One region of the Streptomyces sp. NPDC058239 genome, then DNA from elsewhere that is predicted to be linked to it. Evidence: riboswitches for the same ligand, from Rfam matches in the RefSeq annotation. Region 1 holds a riboswitch; each other region holds the start of a gene.
The links. Region 1 has a riboswitch for cobalamin ahead of metE (5-methyltetrahydropteroyltriglutamate--homocysteine S-methyltransferase). Riboswitches for the same ligand answer to the same signal wherever they lie in the genome.
Positions count from the first base shown of each region.

Region 2: linked by a shared signal. The riboswitch ahead of ACFVYE_RS00330 (cobalamin biosynthesis protein) and the one ahead of metE (5-methyltetrahydropteroyltriglutamate--homocysteine S-methyltransferase) in region 1 are both predicted to bind cobalamin.
Region 3: linked by a shared signal. The riboswitch ahead of ACFVYE_RS36060 (ABC transporter substrate-binding protein) and the one ahead of metE (5-methyltetrahydropteroyltriglutamate--homocysteine S-methyltransferase) in region 1 are both predicted to bind cobalamin.
Region 4: linked by a shared signal. The riboswitch ahead of ACFVYE_RS26160 (ribonucleoside-diphosphate reductase subunit alpha) and the one ahead of metE (5-methyltetrahydropteroyltriglutamate--homocysteine S-methyltransferase) in region 1 are both predicted to bind cobalamin.

Region 1 covers NZ_JBHVWS010000016.1:140,660-145,347, reverse strand. Annotated here, with positions in the region: gene ACFVYE_RS19590 (GNAT family N-acetyltransferase) at 1-93, shown strand, start outside; gene ACFVYE_RS19585 (CbtA family protein) at 222-995, opposite strand; gene ACFVYE_RS19580 (CbtB-domain containing protein) at 1,024-1,239, opposite strand; adenosylcobalamin (AdoCbl) riboswitch at 1,285-1,377, opposite strand; gene ACFVYE_RS19575 (histidine phosphatase family protein) at 1,500-2,093, shown strand; cobalamin riboswitch at 2,152-2,371, shown strand; gene metE (5-methyltetrahydropteroyltriglutamate--homocysteine S-methyltransferase) at 2,535-4,688, shown strand, end outside.
Region 2 covers NZ_JBHVWS010000001.1:60,770-65,457, forward strand. Annotated here, with positions in the region: gene ACFVYE_RS00310 (alpha/beta hydrolase) at 1-219, opposite strand, end outside; gene ACFVYE_RS00315 (class II aldolase/adducin family protein) at 344-1,003, opposite strand; gene ACFVYE_RS00320 (anion permease) at 1,267-2,532, shown strand; gene ACFVYE_RS00325 (hypothetical protein) at 2,568-2,798, shown strand; cobalamin riboswitch at 2,974-3,105, shown strand; gene ACFVYE_RS00330 (cobalamin biosynthesis protein) at 3,250-4,278, shown strand; gene ACFVYE_RS00335 (cobyric acid synthase) at 4,275-4,688, shown strand, end outside.
Region 3 covers NZ_JBHVWS010000048.1:43,063-47,750, forward strand. Annotated here, with positions in the region: gene ACFVYE_RS36050 (ABC transporter ATP-binding protein) at 1-542, opposite strand, end outside; gene ACFVYE_RS36055 (FecCD family ABC transporter permease) at 539-1,573, opposite strand; gene ACFVYE_RS36060 (ABC transporter substrate-binding protein) at 1,627-2,694, opposite strand; cobalamin riboswitch at 2,729-2,918, opposite strand; gene ACFVYE_RS36065 (beta-ketoacyl-[acyl-carrier-protein] synthase family protein) at 2,997-4,220, opposite strand; gene ACFVYE_RS36070 (acyl carrier protein) at 4,217-4,495, opposite strand; gene ACFVYE_RS36075 (hypothetical protein) at 4,583-4,688, opposite strand, start outside.
Region 4 covers NZ_JBHVWS010000027.1:6,781-11,468, forward strand. Annotated here, with positions in the region: gene mctP (monocarboxylate uptake permease MctP) at 1-1,550, shown strand, start outside; cobalamin riboswitch at 1,699-1,844, shown strand; gene ACFVYE_RS26160 (ribonucleoside-diphosphate reductase subunit alpha) at 1,983-4,394, shown strand; gene ACFVYE_RS26165 (ribonucleotide-diphosphate reductase subunit beta) at 4,394-4,688, shown strand, end outside.

The DNA.
Region 1 (4,688 bases):
CACGTCATGACAGCCGTCGGTATGCACCTGGTGAAGGAGGATGCGCAGCTGAAGCACTACCGGATCGACTGGGATCAGCAGGCCGAGGGGTGAGCCCCCGGTCGCCCGGCCCCTTACGCGTACATACAGCCGCCGGCTCAGCCGCGCACCATGGGACGACGGAACCCGCCGGGAAGCTCCCGGCGGGTTCCGATGTCTGCTGGTGGCCAGTGGTGCGTCGGTCAGCCTGCCGCGGTGGCAGCCCGGTTCGCCGCACCGTTTCCGGTCCTGACGGAGTCGGTCCCCGGCACGAGAAGCCGTTCCGTCAGCCAGCCGAAGACGAGGCCGAAGGTGATCCAGAGAGTCGCCTGCACGGCGAGCGTGGCGAGGCGGAACTCCCACAGCAAGCCGGCCGGGAAGTCCTTTCCGACCTCGTTGAACGAGGGCAGGAACGCATAGGCGATCCCGATCACGACGACGTAGGCGGCGGATGCGGTGATCGTCGCGTTCCAGTTGCCCAGGCGTGGAGCCAGCCGCTTGCCGAAGATGACGACAGCGACGGCCAGCAGCACGCTGAGGGCGACCATCAGGAAGAACAGGGCGGTGCGTCGGCCGATCGTGTCGGGGTTGCCGACGGCCGGCGGGTTGGCCGGGTACTTCAGGAACGGCACGATGTACACCGTCAGCAGAGCCGCACCCGCGATCAGGGCGGCCGTGGCCCGCGGGCCGAATCTGCCGATCCGGCCGAGGGCGTAACAGAAGACGAGGGCGGCGATGCCGCCGATCGCCACACCGAAGACGAGCACACCGGTGGCAAGGCCGGCGGTGGACTGCATGGTGCGGCTGACGAGTTCCTCGCCGCCGCCGTGGTCATGGCTGTGCGCCTCTTCGAGAGCGATGGCCGCGTCCACCCGGGACTCGCCGAGGAAGTAGGCGACGACCAGAGCGAGCGCGCCCGCGGCGAGGCCGGCCAGCATGCCGCGGACGAGCAGGGCTCTGACAGATATGGAGTTCATGAGGATTTCCCCTGGATCGGACGGTACGTCAGTGGCAGGGGAAACCGAGGAGGTGGCGGCCGTCGTGGACCCACTCGTGAACACCTTCGCCGGAGATGACCGCGGTGGCGCCCTGCTCGGCGCCGACGAAGTACAGCAGTACGAGCATGAGGATGCCGAAGAAGACCGCCCAAGGGGCAATGGCCTTCAGGGAGATGGGGGTGATCGCCGGTACGGCGGTGGCGGGGGCAGCAGTCTGTGCCATGGCAGAACCTCCTGAGGGAACACGCGTCCCGTTCGTGGTGCCTGAGACGAAGGTGCTGGGTCTGACTTCCCGTACGGGTACGGGTTCACAGTGGCGCGACCGTGCCGGATTCTCACCGGACTTCCGTCACACTTCGTCATGCTCATCGGACGATACCGCCTGGGGGCAGGCGCGGCCATGGTGCCGTCGGTGGGGCCGGAAGGCCCGGATGCCATGGTGGGTGCACTTGAGGGGCCAGACTTCAGGGAGTTGACCCGGTCATGACGATAAAGGTGATGTTGATCTCACCGGCGCTCAACGCCGCGCTGCGCGAAGCCCGTTTCGACGGCGATGCGCCGCTGGACGCGGTCGGGGTCCGGCAGGCCAGGGCCGCTGCGGCAGCCGTGCCTGCGGCCGACCGGTATGTCTGCGGGCCGTCCGAACGGTGCGCCCGGACCGCCGACGCGCTGGGGTTGCACGCCGAGCACGAACTCGCGCTCCGCGGCTGGGACATGGGCCGGTGGAGCGGGCAGCGGCTGGAGGAGGTGAGCGGCAGCGAGCCGGAGGCGGTGTCGGTCTGGATGACCGATCCTTCGGCGGCTCCGCACGGCGGCGAACCGTTGCTGGAGTTCTGCGCCCGGGTCGGCCGCTGGCTGGAGTCCGTGGAGTCCCTCTACGGCGACGAGGGCGGCTGTGTGCTCGGGGTCGTCGAGCCTGCGGTGGTGCGGGCGGCGATCGTATCGGCGCTCGCTCTGCCGACGGGGGCGTTCTGGCGGCTGGACGTCGCCCCTCTGACGCTGACCGGGCTCAGCGGCCGGTCCGGACGGTGGAACCTGCGCTGTGGGCAGCCGCTGTCCCCCGCTCCGGGGCACTGACGTCCTCCCGTGGCCCACGGTATGAACAACTGACGTGCCGGAACCGCCGGTCAGCGCCTACTGTGGTGGTGCAGCTGGTTCGCCCTGTCCGCCAGACAGGCGCGTCGCAAGAGGGAACCCGGTGGGAATCCGGGACTGCCCCGCAGCGGTGAGTGGGAACGACCGCCGTCATCAAGCACTGGACCCGATACGGGGCCCGGGAAGCGACGGCCAGTAGGTGTCTCGTACGCGAGAAGTGCCCGCGAGTCCGAAGACCTGCCACTGCCCGTGCGCGTCGGACGCGCTCGGTGATCTCGGTGACCTCGTGGGCGGGTCGGCGTACATATCGGGCAGGGCACGCGCGCCTCCACGGCGCTGCGGTTCCGCCCGGTCCGTCATCCCTTCGCGCCTTCGATCCGTCCCGGGGTCGTATCAGGACACACGCTCGCGAAGGAGAGTTCCGTGACCAGCAAGTCCGCAGCCGCGGCAGCCCGGGCCACCGTGTACGGATATCCCCGCCAGGGGAGCAACCGCGAACTGAAGAAGGCCGTCGAGGGTTACTGGAAGGGCCGGGTCTCCGCAGCCGCCCTCCGGGAGACCGCCGCCGGCCTGCGCCGCACCAACTGGCGCCGGCTCGCAGACGACGGCATCCACGAGGTCCCGACCGGCGACTTCTCGTACTACGACCATGTGCTGGACACCAGCGTGATGGTCGGTGCCGTACCGGCCAGGCATCGTGAAGCCGTCGAAACCAATGGGCTGGACGGCTATTTCGCGATGGCGCGCGGTACGCAGGATGTGGCGCCGCTCGAAATGACCAAGTGGTTCGACACGAACTACCACTATCTGGTTCCGGAGCTCAGTCCCGACACCGTCTTCACCGCCGACTCCACCAAGCAGGTCGCGGAGTTCGAGGAAGCGCGGGCGCTCGGGCTCAGCCCTCGCCCGGTGCTCGTCGGTCCGGTGACCTATCTGCTGCTGGCCAAGCCCGCTCCGGGCGTCACCGCCGGCTTCGAGCCACTGACGCTGCTCGACCGGCTGCTGCCGGTGTACGCCGAGGTGCTGGCCGATCTGCGTGCCGCCGGTGCCCGGTGGGTGCAGCTCGACGAGCCCGCCCTGGTGCAGGACCGCACCCCGGCCGAGCTGAACGCCGCCGCCCGCGCCTACCGTGACCTGGGCGCGCTCACCGACCGGCCGAAGCTCCTCGTCGCCTCCTACTTCGACCGGCTCGGTGCGGCCCTCGCCGTGCTGGCAAAGGCGCCGGTCGACGGGCTCGCCCTCGACTTCACCGGTCCGGCGGCCGCCAATCTGAGGGATCTCGCCGCAGTCGGCGGTCTGCCTGGCAGGCGGCTGGTCGCCGGGGTCGTCGACGGCCGCAACGTGTGGATCAACGACTACCAGCAGTCCCTCACCACGCTCGGCACCCTGCTCGGCCTCGCCGGCCAGGTCGATGTGGCGGCCTCCTGCTCCCTGCTGCACGTCCCCCTCGACGCGACCGCCGAGCCTGACATCGACCCGCAGGTGGCCCGCTGGCTGGCCTTCGCCCGGCAGAAGTCCGCCGAGATCGCCACCCTGGCCCGGGGCCTCGCACAGGGTACGGACGCGATCGCCGCCGAACTCGCCGCGAATCGTGCCGATCTGGCCTCGCGGGCCGGTTCTGCGCTCACCCATGACCCGGCGGTACGGGCCCGGGCCGCTGCCGTCACGGAGTCCGACGGGCACCGTGAAGCGTCGTATCCGCAACGGGCAGCGGCCCAACGTGACCGTCTGCGGCTTCCGTTGCTGCCGACCACCACCATCGGTTCGTTCCCGCAGACGGCCCGACTGCGCACCGCACGCGCCGATCTGCGGGCCGGACGCATCGACACCGCCACCTACGACGAGCGCATCGAGTCGGAGATCCAGGAGGTGCTGGCGTTCCAGGAGAAAGCGGGCGTCGATGTGCTGGTGCACGGCGAACCCGAACGCAACGACATGGTGCAGTACTTCGCCGAGCAGCTCGTCGGGTACCTCGCGACTCAGCACGGCTGGGTCCAGTCGTACGGCACACGGTATGTCCGGCCGCCGATCCTGGCCGGGGACATCTCCCGGCCGGAGCCGATGACGGTGCGCTGGACGACGTACGCGCAGTCGCTCACCGCCCGTCCGGTCAAGGGCATGCTCACAGGTCCCGTCACCATGCTCGCCTGGTCCTTCGTCCGTGACGACCAGCCGCTCGCCGAGACCGCGCGCCAGGTCGCCCTCGCGCTGCGGGACGAGGTGAACGACCTTGAGTCGGCCGGAAGTTCGGTCATCCAGGTGGACGAGCCCGCCCTGCGCGAGACGCTGCCGCTGCGGGCCGCCGATCGCGCCGGGTATCTGGCGTGGGCGACCGAGTCGTTCCGGCTGGCCACCAGTGGCGTACGTCCCCGAACTCAGATCCATACGCATATGTGCTACGCGGAGTTCGGGGACATCATCAGGGCCATCGACGACCTGGATGCCGATGTGATCAGCCTGGAGGCGGCCCGCTCGCATATGCAGGTGGCCGACGAACTGGCATCGGCGGGCTATCCGCGGGAGGTCGGTCCCGGTGTGTACGACATCCACTCCCCGCGGGTGCCGAGTGCCGACGAG
Region 2 (4,688 bases), on a different contig from region 1:
CAGTCCGTACGTACCGGGCCGCAGGGCGGCGAAGGAGCGCGTCAGGGTGACCTGCCCGGCTGCTGTGGCGTGCACTGTGAGTCTGCGGTCGGCGGGGAGCGGTCGTCCGGACGGCACCCCGAGGGCGGCGTCGCTGGCGTACCGGCCGGCCGCGACCGCTGCCGCACCGACGCCGAGGATCGTGGTGACGGCTGCTGCCGTGACTGTTGCCGGGCGCACTGCTTCAGTGTCGGGGGGTGCGCCGCACCCTGCCAGCGGACGCGGGCCGTCCGGTGCCCCGGCAGGGGCAGGACGGGCGGATGGGACGGGACAGCCGGGACGGCGGGGACCGGCAGGGGTCGGGTCAGCCCGGTTGTCCGTATCCCTTCAGTGCCTCCTGTACGTCGCGCAGCCGGGCCGGGGAGAGCAGGGTCGGGGTGTGTCCGGGGACGGAGCTCGCGGTGAGCCAGAGTCGGCAGAGCCATTCCAGCTGGGCGGTCCTGTCGTACGCCTCGTCCAGGGTCGCCCCGTAGGTCACGGTTCCGTGGTTCTGGAGCAGGCAGCCCGTACGGCCCTGCAGAGCGTCGAGCATGTTCTCGGCCAGCTCCTCGGTCCCGTAGCGCGCATAGGCCGCGACCCGGACGGGGCCCCCGAGCATGGCGGCGGCGTAGTGGACCGGAGGGACCTCGGGGACCAGGGTGGAGACGGCCGTGGCGTGCACCGCGTGGGTGTGCACGACGGCGGCCGCGTCGCTGTTCCGGTAGACCGCGAGATGGAGCGGGAGTTCACTGGTCGGGGCCAGTTCGCCGAGGACGCGGTTGCCTTCCAGATCGACGCCGACGGCATCCTCGGGGCGGAGCCGGTCGTACGGCACTCCGCTCGGGGTGACCAGGACCGTCCCGCCGACCCGTGCCGACACGTTTCCCGAGGTCCCGACGACGAGGCCGTCCGCCGCCGTCCTGCGGGCGGTGGCGACGACGCCGTCCCAGGCACGTTCGATCGCGTCCCGTTGCTGATCGCTCATGCGGAGATCCTGTCAGCCCTGGAGGCGAACGGGCATGCGATCGGCGGGATAAGTCACAAACCGGAGAAGTTCATAAAAGGGGTGACAGGGGCGCGAATCGGGTGCGAATCGGCCCTGCGCCCGGTCCGCACCGCACCGCGAAGGACAAACGGAACGACCTGACTCCAGTTGGAGTCACCACAGCGCCCTGCCCAGTTCATCTTCCGTTCATCCAGGTTGCCTACGGTCCACGTGCCAATGACGTCGAACGATTGCCTGGGTAAATGGAACACATCACGCTGCTACTCGCGATTGTGATCGTGACAGCTCTAGTGTTCGATTTCACGAACGGTTTCCACGACACCGCCAACGCGATGGCGACCACCATCTCGACCGGCGCACTCAGACCGAAGACAGCGGTGGCCATGTCCGCCGTTCTCAACCTCGTCGGCGCGTTCCTGTCGGTCGAGGTCGCCAAGACGATCTCCGGCGGGATCATCAACGAGGACGGGCTGCGGACGGAAGTCATCTTCGCGGCACTCGTCGGCGCCATCCTGTGGAATCTGCTGACCTGGCTGGTCGGACTGCCGTCCAGCTCCTCGCACGCCCTGTTCGGCGGTCTGATCGGCGCAGCCGTGATGTCGGCGGGCTGGTCGTCGGTCAACGGCGGCACCGTCGTCACCAAGGTGCTGCTCCCCGCGGTCGCCGCCCCGATCGTCGCCGGTCTGGCCGCACTGCTGGCCACCAGGCTGACGTACCGGATCGGCGGGAAGATCCGCAACGACGCCCAGGAGAAGGCCACTGCCAAGGGCTACCGCGCCGGCCAGATCGCCTCGGCCGGACTGGTCTCCCTCGCCCACGGCACCAACGACGCGCAGAAGACCATGGGCATCATCACCCTGGCCCTGGTCACCGGGGGCGTCCTGCACCCCGGCTCCAACCCGCCGGTCTGGGTCATCGTCTGTGCCGGTACGGCCATCGCACTCGGCACCTACCTGGGCGGCTGGCGCATCATCCGCACCATGGGCAGCGGCCTCACCGACCTCAAGCCGCCGCAGGGCTTCGCCGCCCAGACCAGCGCGGCCACGGTCATCCTGGCCTCCTCGCACCTCGGCTTCTCCCTCTCCACCACCCAGTCCTGCTCCGGCGCCGTGATGGGCGCGGGCCTCGGCCGCCAGGGCGGCGTGGTCCGCTGGTCCACCGCCACCCGGATGTTCGTCGCCTGGGGTCTGACCCTGCCGGCCGCAGGCCTGGTCGGCGCGGGCGCGGAACTCCTCACCAAGCAGGGCACCTGGGGTGTCGTGGTCGTCGCGGCGCTGCTGGTCGCGGGCTCCGGGGCGATCTGGCTGGTGTCGCGCCGCAAGCCGGTCGGCCACGGCGATGTCGCGCCGACAAGCGGCGACGCCGAGCCCGCAGGCGTCGTCACCACGGCCATCGCCGCCGTCAGCCCGCCGCTCACCGCGGCCCAGGCAGCGGCTCAGGACCTCAAGACCACCATTCCGGCTCCGGCCGGAACCACCCAGGACCCGGCGCGACCCGCCACCGTCTAGGCCGGCCACCCGGGCAGGCCGTCTAAGGATTCAGCATGAACATCGACTGGGCAGCCCTCGGCTCCGTCTTCGGCGTCTCCCTCGTCGTCACCGTCGCGCTGGTGGGTTTCTTCACCCTGGGCATCGTCGGTCTCTCCAAGCAGCCCGAGCCGGCGGCGCAGGGCGGCTCCGGCGGCTCGCTGCTGCTGGCCCGCGCCGGCGCGTACGTCTGCTTCGCGCTGTGCGCTGCGGCGGTCGCGTACGGGATCTATCTGATCGTCGCCTGAGCCCTTCCGCACGCACTCCCCCGTCGGGCCGGACACACACCTCGTGTGTGTCCGGCCCGTTGTGGTGTGTCCGGCCCGATGTGGGGCTCAGCACACTGCACCGTCGCAGGTCAACGGCAAGTTGACGGGCGTTCGCGGAGCGTGGTGGACTGCCGGAGCCAATTACGGCGACAGCAGAGGAAGCCGGTGCGAATCCGGCGCGGTCCCGCCACTGTCACCGGGGAGCAGTCCCCCACACCGGAAGTCACGGCACGCGCGAGCGGGTTGGAAGGCCGGGGGAACTGCGGATCCGGGAGCCAGGAGACTCTCGTCGCCGGTCACGTCGAACCAGGGCGCGGACCCTGAGTGAGGACATATCGCCATGCCTGGCTGCCGTGCGTCCGTTGCTGTGGCGCTCTCGACGAGAGCCGCCTGTACGAAGGTCCTTCGAGGCGTAACGGCCGGTTGAGCCGTGCGTGCCGACCGCATTTTCGCGTACGGCGCCACGGCCGGTCTGATCGGCGATCTGCTGCTCGGTGACCCCCGCAGGGGACATCCGGTCGCCGCCTTCGGGCGGGCCGCAGCGGACGTCGAGCGCCGTCTGTGGCGCGACCACCGTGGGTGGGGCGCGCTGCACACGCTCGTCTGCGCCGGAGGCGCCGCGGGTGGTGCCGCGCTGATCACCCGTGCCGTACGCAGTCACCCCGCCGCCTCCGTCGCACTGACCGCGGCCGCCACCTGGTCCGTCGTCGGCGGTACGTCCCTGGGACGTGAGGCGCGGGCGATCGGCGGCGCCCTGGCCGCCGGTGACATCGAATCGGCCCGCGAGCGGCTGCCGCACCTGTGCGGGCGCGACCCGTACTCCCTCGACGGACCGCAGATCGCCCGCGCCGTGGTGGAGTCCGTGGCCGAGAACACCTCGGACGCCGTGGTCGGCGCCCTGGTGTGGGGTGCGCTGGCCGGTGTGCCCGGGCTCGTCGGCTTCCGGGCCGCCAACACCCTCGACGCCATGGTCGGCCACAGGTCGCCCCGCCACCGGCGCTACGGCTGGGCCTCGGCCCGCCTCGACGACCTCGCGGGCTGGCCCGGTGCCCGGCTCACAGCCCTGCTCGCCGTGGCCGCCGGGGGGCGCCCACGTGGAGCGGTACGGGCGTGGCGGGCCGACGCGGCGAAGCACCCCAGCCCCAACGCGGGCCCGGTGGAGGCCTCGTTCGCGGGTGCGCTCGGCGTACGGCTCGGCGGGACCCTCGCGTACGGCGGCCGGGTCGAACACCGCCCCGTCCTCAACGGGGAGACCGGCCGGGCGGTGGAGACCGAGGACATCGAACGCGCGGTACGGCTGTCGCGCCGGGTGAGTGCGCTGGCCCTCGGCGTGTGTGTGGCGGGACGACTGGGCGCGGGCCTCGCCGCACGACGGATCGCAGGACGACGGATCGCAGGACTTCGGTCCGCAGGACTTCAGTTCACAGGACGTCGGATCGCAGGACGGAGACGGACATGAGCGGCGGGCTGCTGGTCGCCGGAACCACCTCGGACGCGGGCAAGAGCGTCGTCACGGCAGGTATCTGCCGCTGGCTCGTGCGCCAGGGCGTGAAGGTGGCGCCCTTCAAGGCGCAGAACATGTCGCTGAACTCGTTCGTCACCCGCGAAGGTGCCGAGATCGGGCGCGCCCAGGCCATGCAGGCCCAGGCCGCCCGGGTGGAGCCGACCGCGCTGATGAACCCGGTCCTGCTCAAACCCGGCAGCGACCGCTCCAGCCAGGTCGTCCTGATGGGCAGGCCGGTGGGCGAGATGAGCGCACGCGGCTACCACGGAGGCAGGCAGGAAGCGCTTCTCGGCACGGTCGTGGACTGTCTGGAGCAGCTTCGGGGCACGTATGACGCAGTGATCTGCGAGGGGGCGGGCAGTCCG
Region 3 (4,688 bases), on a different contig from region 1:
AACTGGTGCTGGATGTCGAGGTGGTTCGTCGGCTCGTCCAGCAGCAGTTCACGCGGCTGCTGGGCCAGTGCGCGCGCTATCTGGACACGTTGCCGCTCGCCTCCGGAGAGGGTGTGCCAGGACTGCTCGCCGCGATCGGCGAGACCGGTCCGCTCCAGCGCTTCGCGCACCGCGTCGTCGTCCGCCCGGCCGGGTGCCGACCAAGCCCTGCGGTGCGGAATACGCCCGAGGCGTACCACGTCCAGGACGCTCAACTCGACCTGGGTGACGGCATGCTGGTCGACCACGGCGACCCGCTGGGCCACGGTTCGGCGACCGATCTCGTCGAGCCGCCGGCCGTCGAGGGTGACCACGCCCGCATCCGGGGCGAGGACTCCTGCCAGCACCCGCAACAGGGTCGACTTGCCGGAGCCGTTCGGCCCGATCAGCCCGACGGTGGCGCCGGGCGGCGGGGCGAGATGGACCCCGTCGAGGATGAGGCGGCCGCCCGCCTCCCGGCTGACCCGCTCGGCACACAGCCCCTCGGTGGCCCCACCCGTCATGTGATCCTCCGGCTGCGGTACAGGACCAGGACGAAAGCGGGCACGCCGATGAGGGCGGTGACGACTCCCACGGGCACTTCCTGCGGGTCGAGGACCGTCCTGGCGAGGGTGTCGACCCAGACCAGGAATACCGCCCCGGCCAGGGCGGTGACCGGCAGCAGCAGCCGGTGCCCGGAGCCGGCGAGCGCACGGGCGGCGTGCGGCAGGACCAGACCGACGAAGCCGATGGCACCGGCCGAGCTGACGAGCGCGGCGGTCAGCAGCGCGGTCGTGCAGAGAAGCACGATCCGGGTGCGCGCGACATGGACGCCGAGGGTGGCGGCGGCGTCCTGACCGAACGCGAAGGCGTCGAGCGTACGGGCGTGACCGAGGCAGATCAGCAGCGTCACGACGAGGACGGCGGAGCAGATCCACACATCGGTCCAGCCGACCCCGCTGAGCGAGCCGAGCAGCCAGAACAGCACCCCGCGGGTCTGCTCGGCGTCGGCGGCGGTCATCACGACGAAGGAGGTGAGCGCGGAGAACAACTGCATGGCCGCGACACCGGAGAGGACGACCCGGTCGGTCGTGCCGCCCAGGGTGTGGCTCAGCAGCAGAACGAGGGCGAACGAGCACAGTGCGCCGATGAACGCGCCGGTCGAGATCGACACCGCTCCCCCGCCGACGCCGAGGACGACAACCACGACCGCGCCGGTCGACGCTCCGGAGGAGACGCCGAGGACGAACGGGTCGGCGAGCGGGTTGCGGAGCAGGGACTGCATGACGGTTCCGCACACCGCGAGCCCGGCGCCGCACACCGCGGCGAGCAGGGTGCGCGGCATGCGCAGGTTCCAGATGATGCCGTCCCGGATCGGGGTGAGCCGTGACCGGCCCCAGCCGAGGTGGGAGGCGACCGTGGACCAGACGTCGGCGACGGAGATACGGGCGGGTCCGATGGTGACGGCGACCGCGACGGACAGCACGAGCAGTGCGATGCCACAGGCCCACAGGGCTCCGCCGCGCAGCTTCCGTATCCCCGTGCCACTGCGCACGGCTGCTTCGCAGGCCCGTGGCGCGTCCACCGCCGTGGCCCGTTCGGTGTCCGTCACCCCGCGAATCCGAATGTGCGCAGCCCGGCGGCGACGCGTTCCACACCCTCGACCGTCCGGATGGACGGGTTCATGGCCTGGCCGCTCAGCAGGACGTACCGCTTGTGCCTGACGGCGTCCATGTTCTTCGTGACGGGGTTGGACTCCAGGAATTCGATCTTCTTCGCGGCGCTCTCGGCGGTCTGTGCCTTGCGGGTCAGGTCGCCGATGACCAGGACGTCGGGGTTGCGGTCGGCGACGGTCTCCCAGCTGATCTGCGGCCATTCCTCATGGGTGTCGTCGAAGACGTTCTTCGCGCCGAGTTCCCTGGTGATGATGCCGGGCGCTCCGCAGCAGCCGGCCAGGTACGGGGCCTTGGAGTCGGAGAACCAGTAGAGGAGGGTGGCGTCGGAGGCGTCGACGCCCTCGGTCGCCTTCTTCACCCGGGCCCGCAGCTGCGCCACGAGCGTGTCGCCGCGTTTCTGCACGCCGAACACCTTAGCCAGGTCGTGCACTTCGTCGTACACACTGTCCATGGTCAGTGGCGCGGTACGGGCTCCGTCGCCGCCGCCGCTGTTGTCCTTGCCGGTGCAGTCGGCGGGCGAGACATAGGTGGGGACGCCGAGTTCCTCGAACTGTTCGCGGGGTGCGACGCCCCCCTTGGCGAGCGTCGACTCGAACGCCGCGCTGATGAAGTCGGGTTCCTGGTCGAGGACCTTCTCCGACGACGGCCGGTTGTCCGCGATCCTGGGAACCTTGGCGTTGGCCTTCTCCAGGCCCTTCATCACCGGGTCGGTCCAGGTCGAGGTGGCGGCCAGCCGGTCGGCGAGGCCGAGGGAGAGCAGGATCTCCGTCGATCCCTGGTCGACCGAGACGGCCCGGTGGGGTGCGGCTTCGACGGTGACGGTGCGTCCACAGTTCTTCAGCGTCACGGGGTATCCGTCGGCGGAGCCGGACTTCGCGGCAGAGCTGCTCGTTCCGCCCCCGCAGGCGGTCAGCAGGACGAATCCCGCCGAGAGCAGGGCGATGGTGCGGACAGGGCTGGCTATGGACGGCACGGAGTCCCTCTGCGTCTCGGGGCTCATGCGCGGAGCCCGGTGTACGGAGTCCTGCGCCCGGTACCGGGTCGCAGGTGCCAGCAGGTCTTCGGACTCGGGCTCCTACGGACGGGACGCCTTCCCAGGACACCCGCGGGTGGTCCCAGTGGCCGTGGCCCCGCCCGTCCCCCTCACCGCTGCGCGTCAGTTCCGGATTCTCACCGGATTCCCTGACCCCTACGTGGAGTTTGACTGGCTTCGGCAAGCTATCACGAGCCTCCGCGCAGCTCATGGGTGGTGTGGCCGGTGGTACGCCGGGCTGTGCGACCGTCGCACCACCTGCCCGATGCCTAAGGACGCTGCAGAGCGATCACGGCGTTGTGCCCGCCGAAGCCGAAGGAGTGGCTGACGGCGCGCCGGATGGGCTGCCGCAGAGGTCGCTCGGTGACGCAGTTGATGTCGAACTCGGGCGCCGGGGCATCCAGGTTGGCGATCGGCGGTACGACTCCGCGCTGGAGCGTCAGGACGGTCAGTCCGGCCTCGATCGCTCCGGCTGCCCCCATGCAGTGCCCGAGTACGCCCTTCGGGGCGGTGACGGGCGGCCGGTGCGGGTAGACCCGGCCGATGAGGGCGGCCTCGGTGGCGTCGTTGATCGGTGTCGCCGTGCCGTGTGCGTTGACATGCTCGACGTCCTCGGCCGCCCAGCCCGCGTCGCGCAGCGCGGCCTCGACCGCAGCCTGGGCGACCGCGCCGGAAGGGTGCGGACTTGTGGGGTGGTGGGCGTCGGTGGTGGCGCCGGTGCCCGCGAGCAGTGCCCGCGGCGCGGCGCCCCGGGCGACGGCGTCGTCCGCCCGTTCCAGCACCATGACGGCGGCGCCCTCACCCATGACCAGCCCGGCACGGTCGGCCGAGAAGGGCCGGCACCGCCTGGCCGGGTCGCCCTCCGCCCGGGCCGCGGCTCCGGACCGGGCGAATCCGGTCATGGCGACCGGGTAGACGATCGACTCGGTGGCTCCGGCGATCGCGATGTCGCACTGTCCGGTGACCAGCAGATCGCGGGCGACGGACAGTGCGGTGGCGCCGGAGGAGCAGGCGGTGCACGGTGCCAGGCTGGGACCGGTGGCCCGCAACTGGATGGCGATCTCGGCCGCGGGCATGTTCGGAATGGTGAGCAGGATGCCCGACGGCGAGGTGGCATCCGGTCCGAGCCGGTCGAGTACGACGGCCTGCTCGGTCAGTGCGGCGGAGCCTCCGCTGCTGGTGCCGACGACCACCGCGACCCTGCTGCCCTCCCACTGCGCCGGGTCGAGTCCGGCGTCGGCGACCGCCTCCCGGGCGGCGACAACGGCGAACTTGACGTACTTCCCCATCCGGAAGGACGTGCGCCCGCCGATCGCGGCGTCCAGATCGATACCGTCGACCGTGCAGGCGAAGTCGATCGCGCACCCTTCGAGTGCCGCGACGGTACGCACCGGCGAGACTCCGGCGCACACACCTTTCCAGGTGGATTCGGTGTCGTTGCCGACCGGGGTGATCATTCCCAGGCCTGTTACGGCAATCGCGGGCCTGTTCATCGGGTGTTGCTCGCCGGTGCTTCGCCGCCCATCAGCGCCCCGCTGCCGGCTGTCGCGTCGATGTACCGCGTGATGTCGGCCAGGGTGGCGTCCTTGGGGAGCTTGTCGAAGTCCCCGTCGCCGCCCATTGTCTCCCTGATGAGGACGGCGAACTCGGCGACGGCGAGGGAGTCCATCTCCAGGCTGTCCATCGTGGAATCCGGGCGGATCTCGACGACGGGCACTTTGAAGGTGTGTGTCAGAACCTCGGTGATCTTGGGATGAATCGCGCTCATGAGCTTCCTCTCCATCATTCGGTACGGCTGCCGGGGACGGCGGGGGAACCGTCCCGACGCCGAATCAACTGGGTGACATGCCTCCAGTTACGCCTTGTGCCGAACCGATTCGCCACCGCCCTGCTGCGGCTGCGTGCACCACCGGGCCAGGACGGCTGCCGTACCCCAGAAGACCAGCAGCACAACGCGGACA
Region 4 (4,688 bases), on a different contig from region 1:
GGCGGAAGGCCGAGAACGACGCCAGCCTCGACGAATGGGGCCTGGGCGGACGTTCGTTCGGCACCTGGGTCACCTGGTTCCTGCTCGGCGGCGACCTGTACACCGCGTACACCTTCGTCGCCGTTCCCGCGGCGATCTACGCGGCGGGCGCGGCAGGCTTCTTCGCCGTGCCGTACACGATCCTCGTGTACCCGCTGATCTTCACCTTCCTGCCGCGGCTGTGGTCGGTCTCGCACAAGCACGGGTACGTGACCACCTCGGACTTCGTCCGCGGGCGCTTCGGTTCGAAGGGGCTCTCGCTGGCGGTCGCCGTCACGGGCATCCTCGCCACGATGCCGTACATCGCGCTCCAGCTCGTCGGCATCCAGGCCGTGCTGGACGTGATGGGCGTCGGCGGCGGCGAGAACACCCACTGGTTCGTCAAGGACCTGCCGCTGCTGATCGCGTTCGCGGTGCTCGCCGCGTACACCTACTCGTCCGGTCTGCGCGCGCCGGCACTGATCGCGTTCGTCAAGGACGGACTGATCTACCTGGTCATCGCGGTGGCGATCATCTACATCCCGATCAAGCTCGGCGGCTTCGACGACATCTTCGCCAAGGCCGGCGATGCGTTCTCCCAGACCAACCAGGCAACCGGCAAGCCGCGCGGCGCGCTCGCACCGGGCGAGGCGGGCCAATGGGGTTACGCCACACTGGCGCTGGGCTCGGCGCTGGCGCTCTTCATGTATCCGCACTCGATCACGGCGACGCTCTCCAGCCGCAGCCGCAATGTGATCCGGCGCAACACCACGATCCTGCCGCTGTACTCGCTGATGCTGGGCCTGCTGGCGCTGCTCGGCTTCATGGCGATCGCCGCCGGGATCAAGGTGGACAACGGGCAGTTGGCCATCCCCCAGCTGTTCGAGACCATGTTCCCCGACTGGTTCGCGGGGGTCGCGTTCGCCGCCATCGGCATCGGCGCCCTGGTGCCCGCCGCGATCATGTCGATCGCCGCGGCGAACCTCTTCACCCGCAACATCTACAAGGACTTCCTGAAGCCGGACGCGACCCCGGAACAGGAGACCAAGGTCTCCAAGCTGGTGTCGCTGCTGGTGAAGGTCGGCGCGCTCGCCTTCGTCCTCACCATGGACAAGACGGTCGCGATCAACTTCCAGCTGCTCGGCGGGATCTGGATCCTCCAGACGATGCCGGCCCTGGTCGGCGGCCTGTTCACCCGCTGGTTCCACCGCTGGGCACTGCTCGCGGGCTGGGCGGTCGGCATGGTGTACGGGACGGTGGCCGCGTACGGGGTCGCCAGCCCGACCCAGGCGCACTTCGGCGGGTCGTCCAAGGAGATCCCGGGCATCGGTGAGATCGGCTACATCGGTCTGACCGCGTTCGTGCTGAACGTGGTGGTGACGGTGGTGCTCACCTTCGTCCTGAACGCCGTGAAGGCACCCGTCGGGATCGACGAGACCTCCCCGGCCGACTACACGGCCGACGCGGGTGACCCGGGCGTCCGGGCAGAGCTCCCGCCGGCCACGGCGGGGGCCCCGGGCGGCGGCCACTGACGACCGCTCCCACGGCCGGACGACGGCCCGTCACGCCCCCTTGAGCGGGGCGTGGCGGGCCGTCCGTCTGCTCCGGCAGGGGATCGCACGGCTTGTCCCGTCGGCTCGACTTCTGTTGCGCGACACAACATGTGGGGGCCGTCCCATCCAGCGGCCCCCACATGTATGCTCGTGCTCGCTGTCGTCGCAGGGAAATCCGGTGCGAATCCGGAACTGTCCCGCAACGGTGTATTCGGTGTGCTTTTGCGCACCCTCAAGTAAGTCCGAGGACCTGCCGACAGCGCATCCGGCTCGACCGAACCGGATGCCAGACGTCCGGGCCTCGCGGATGGGCCGGTGGACGCCGTGACGAGTGCTGCCCGACGCGGGCCCGCCTCTGCCCGGCTGCCCCCGTTCCCCGCCGGCCCCGAGCCGAGCGAGGGAGAGCACCACGTGACCATCGCGCCAGCCGATCCGGCTTCAGTCGCCTTGTCCGAAGCGGCCGAGTCCGAGGGAACCGCACACGACGGACCGGGGACCGCACTGCTGCGGACCCTGACCGACCTCACCGTCGATCTGCCCGACACCGACCCCGGTCGCGTCGCCGCCGCCGCGCTGCGCGGCCGTAGCGCCCGGTCGGACGAGGCGGAGTTGCGCTCGCTGGCAACGGAGGCCGCCGCGGGGCTGATCTCCGAGGACCCCGCCTACTCCCGGCTCGCGGCCAGGCTGCTGACCCGCACCATCGCGGACGAGGCTGCCGGCCAGGGCGCGCTCTCCTTCTCCGCCTCGGTCGCCGTCGGGCACCGCGAGGGTCTGATCGCGGACCGCACCGCCGAGTTCGTCGCGCTGCACGCGGCCTCACTCGACGCGCTGGTGGAGCGTTCGCTCGCCGACGGCGCCGACGACCGCTTCGGTTACTTCGGGCTGCGGACCCTGCACAGCCGCTATCTGCTGCGTCACCCGCACACCCGCCAGGTCATCGAGACGCCGCAGCACTTCATGCTGCGGGTCGCTGCCGGGCTCGCCGAGGACAACTCGAAGCGCGCCCTGGACGAAGTCGCGGCGCTGTACGGGCTGATGAGCCGGCTCGACTATCTGCCGTCCTCGCCGACCCTGTTCAACTCCGGCACCAGGCACCCGCAGATGTCCTCCTGCTATCTGCTGGACTCCCCGCTCGACGAGCTCGACTCGATCTACGACCGCTACCACCAGGTGGCGCGGCTCTCGAAGCACGCGGGCGGCATCGGTCTCTCGTACTCCCGCATCCGCGCCCGCGGTTCGCTGATCCGTGGCACCAACGGGCACTCCAACGGCATCGTGCCGTTCCTGAAGACGCTCGACGCCTCCGTCGCCGCGGTCAACCAGGGCGGCCGGCGCAAGGGCGCCGCCGCCGTCTACCTGGAGACCTGGCACGCGGACATCGAGGAGTTCCTGGAGCTGCGCGACAACACGGGTGAGGACCAGCGGCGTACGCACAACCTCAACCTGGCGCACTGGATCCCGGACGAGTTCATGCGCCGGGTCGACGCGGACGGCGACTGGTCGCTGTTCTCGCCGGCCGATGTGCCCGAGCTGGTCGACCTGTGGGGCGACGAGTTCGACGCCGCGTACCGGGCCGCCGAGGCCAAGGGGCTGGCCCGCAAGTCGATGCCGGCCCGTGAGTTGTACGGCCGGATGATGCGTACCCTCGCGCAGACCGGCCAGGGCTGGATGACGTTCAAGGACGCCTCCAACCGGACCGCGAACCAGACCGCCGAGCCGGGCCGCGTCGTCCACTCGTCGAATCTGTGCACCGAGATCCTCGAAGTCACCGATGACGGCGAGACGGCCGTCTGCAACCTGGGTTCGGTCAACCTCGGTGCGTTCGTCGCCGACGGTGGCATCGACTGGGAGCGGCTGGACGCGACCGTCCGTACCGCCGTGACCTTCCTCGACCGGGTCGTCGACATCAACTTCTACCCGACCGAGCAGGCCGGCCGGTCCAATGCGAAGTGGCGCCCCGTCGGCCTGGGTGCGATGGGTCTGCAGGACGTCTTCTTCCAGCTGCGGCTGCCGTTCGACTCCCCCGAGGCCCGCGCGCTCTCCACGAAGATCTCCGAGCGGATCATGCTCGCGGCGTACGAGGCGTCCTGTGAGCTCGCCGAGCGCTCCGGCCCGCTGCCCGCGTGGTCGCAGACGCGTGCGGCGCGCGGTGTGCTGCACCCCGACCACTACGACACCGAGCTGAACTGGCCGGAGCGCTGGGACGCGCTGCGCGCCCGGGTCGCGAAGACCGGGATGCGCAACTCGCTGCTGCTCGCCATCGCGCCGACGGCGACGATCGCCTCGATCGCAGGTGTGTATGAGTGCATCGAGCCGCAGGTCTCCAACCTCTTCAAGCGCGAGACGCTCAGCGGTGAGTTCCTCCAGGTCAACGCATATCTGGTGGATGAGCTGAAGCAGCTCGGCGTGTGGGACGCGCGGACCCGTGAGGCACTGCGCGAGGCGAGCGGCTCCGTGCAGGGCTTCGCCTGGATCCCGGAGGATGTGCGGGCGCTGTACCGCACGGCGTGGGAGATCCCGCAGCGCGGTCTGATCGACATGGCAGCGGCCCGTACGCCGTTCCTCGACCAGAGCCAGTCGCTGAACCTGTTCATGGAGACGCCGACGATCGGCAAGCTCTCCTCGATGTACGCGTACGCCTGGAAGCAGGGGCTGAAGACGACGTACTACCTGCGCTCGCGCCCGGCGACCCGGATCGCCCGCGCGGCATCCGGCCAGGCCGCGGCCGCCGTCCCCATTCCCGTACAGCAGGCGACGGCTCCCGACGCGGACGCGATCGCCTGCTCCCTCGAAAACCCCGAGTCCTGCGAGGCCTGCCAGTAATGAGCAACACCGAGAAGAACCTGCTCGACCCGGGCTTCGAACTGACGCTGCGGCCCATGCGCTACCCGGACTTCTACGAGCGCTACCGCGATGCGATCAAGAACACCTGGACGGTGGAGGAGGTCGACCTCCACTCCGACGTGACCGACCTCGCCAAGCTGTCCCCCGGCGAGCAGCACATGATCGGCCGGCTCGTCGCGTTCTTCGCGACCGGCGACTCGATCGTGTCGAACAACCTCGTGCTGACGCTGTACAAGCACATCAACTCCCCCGAGGCGCGGCTGTATCTGTCGC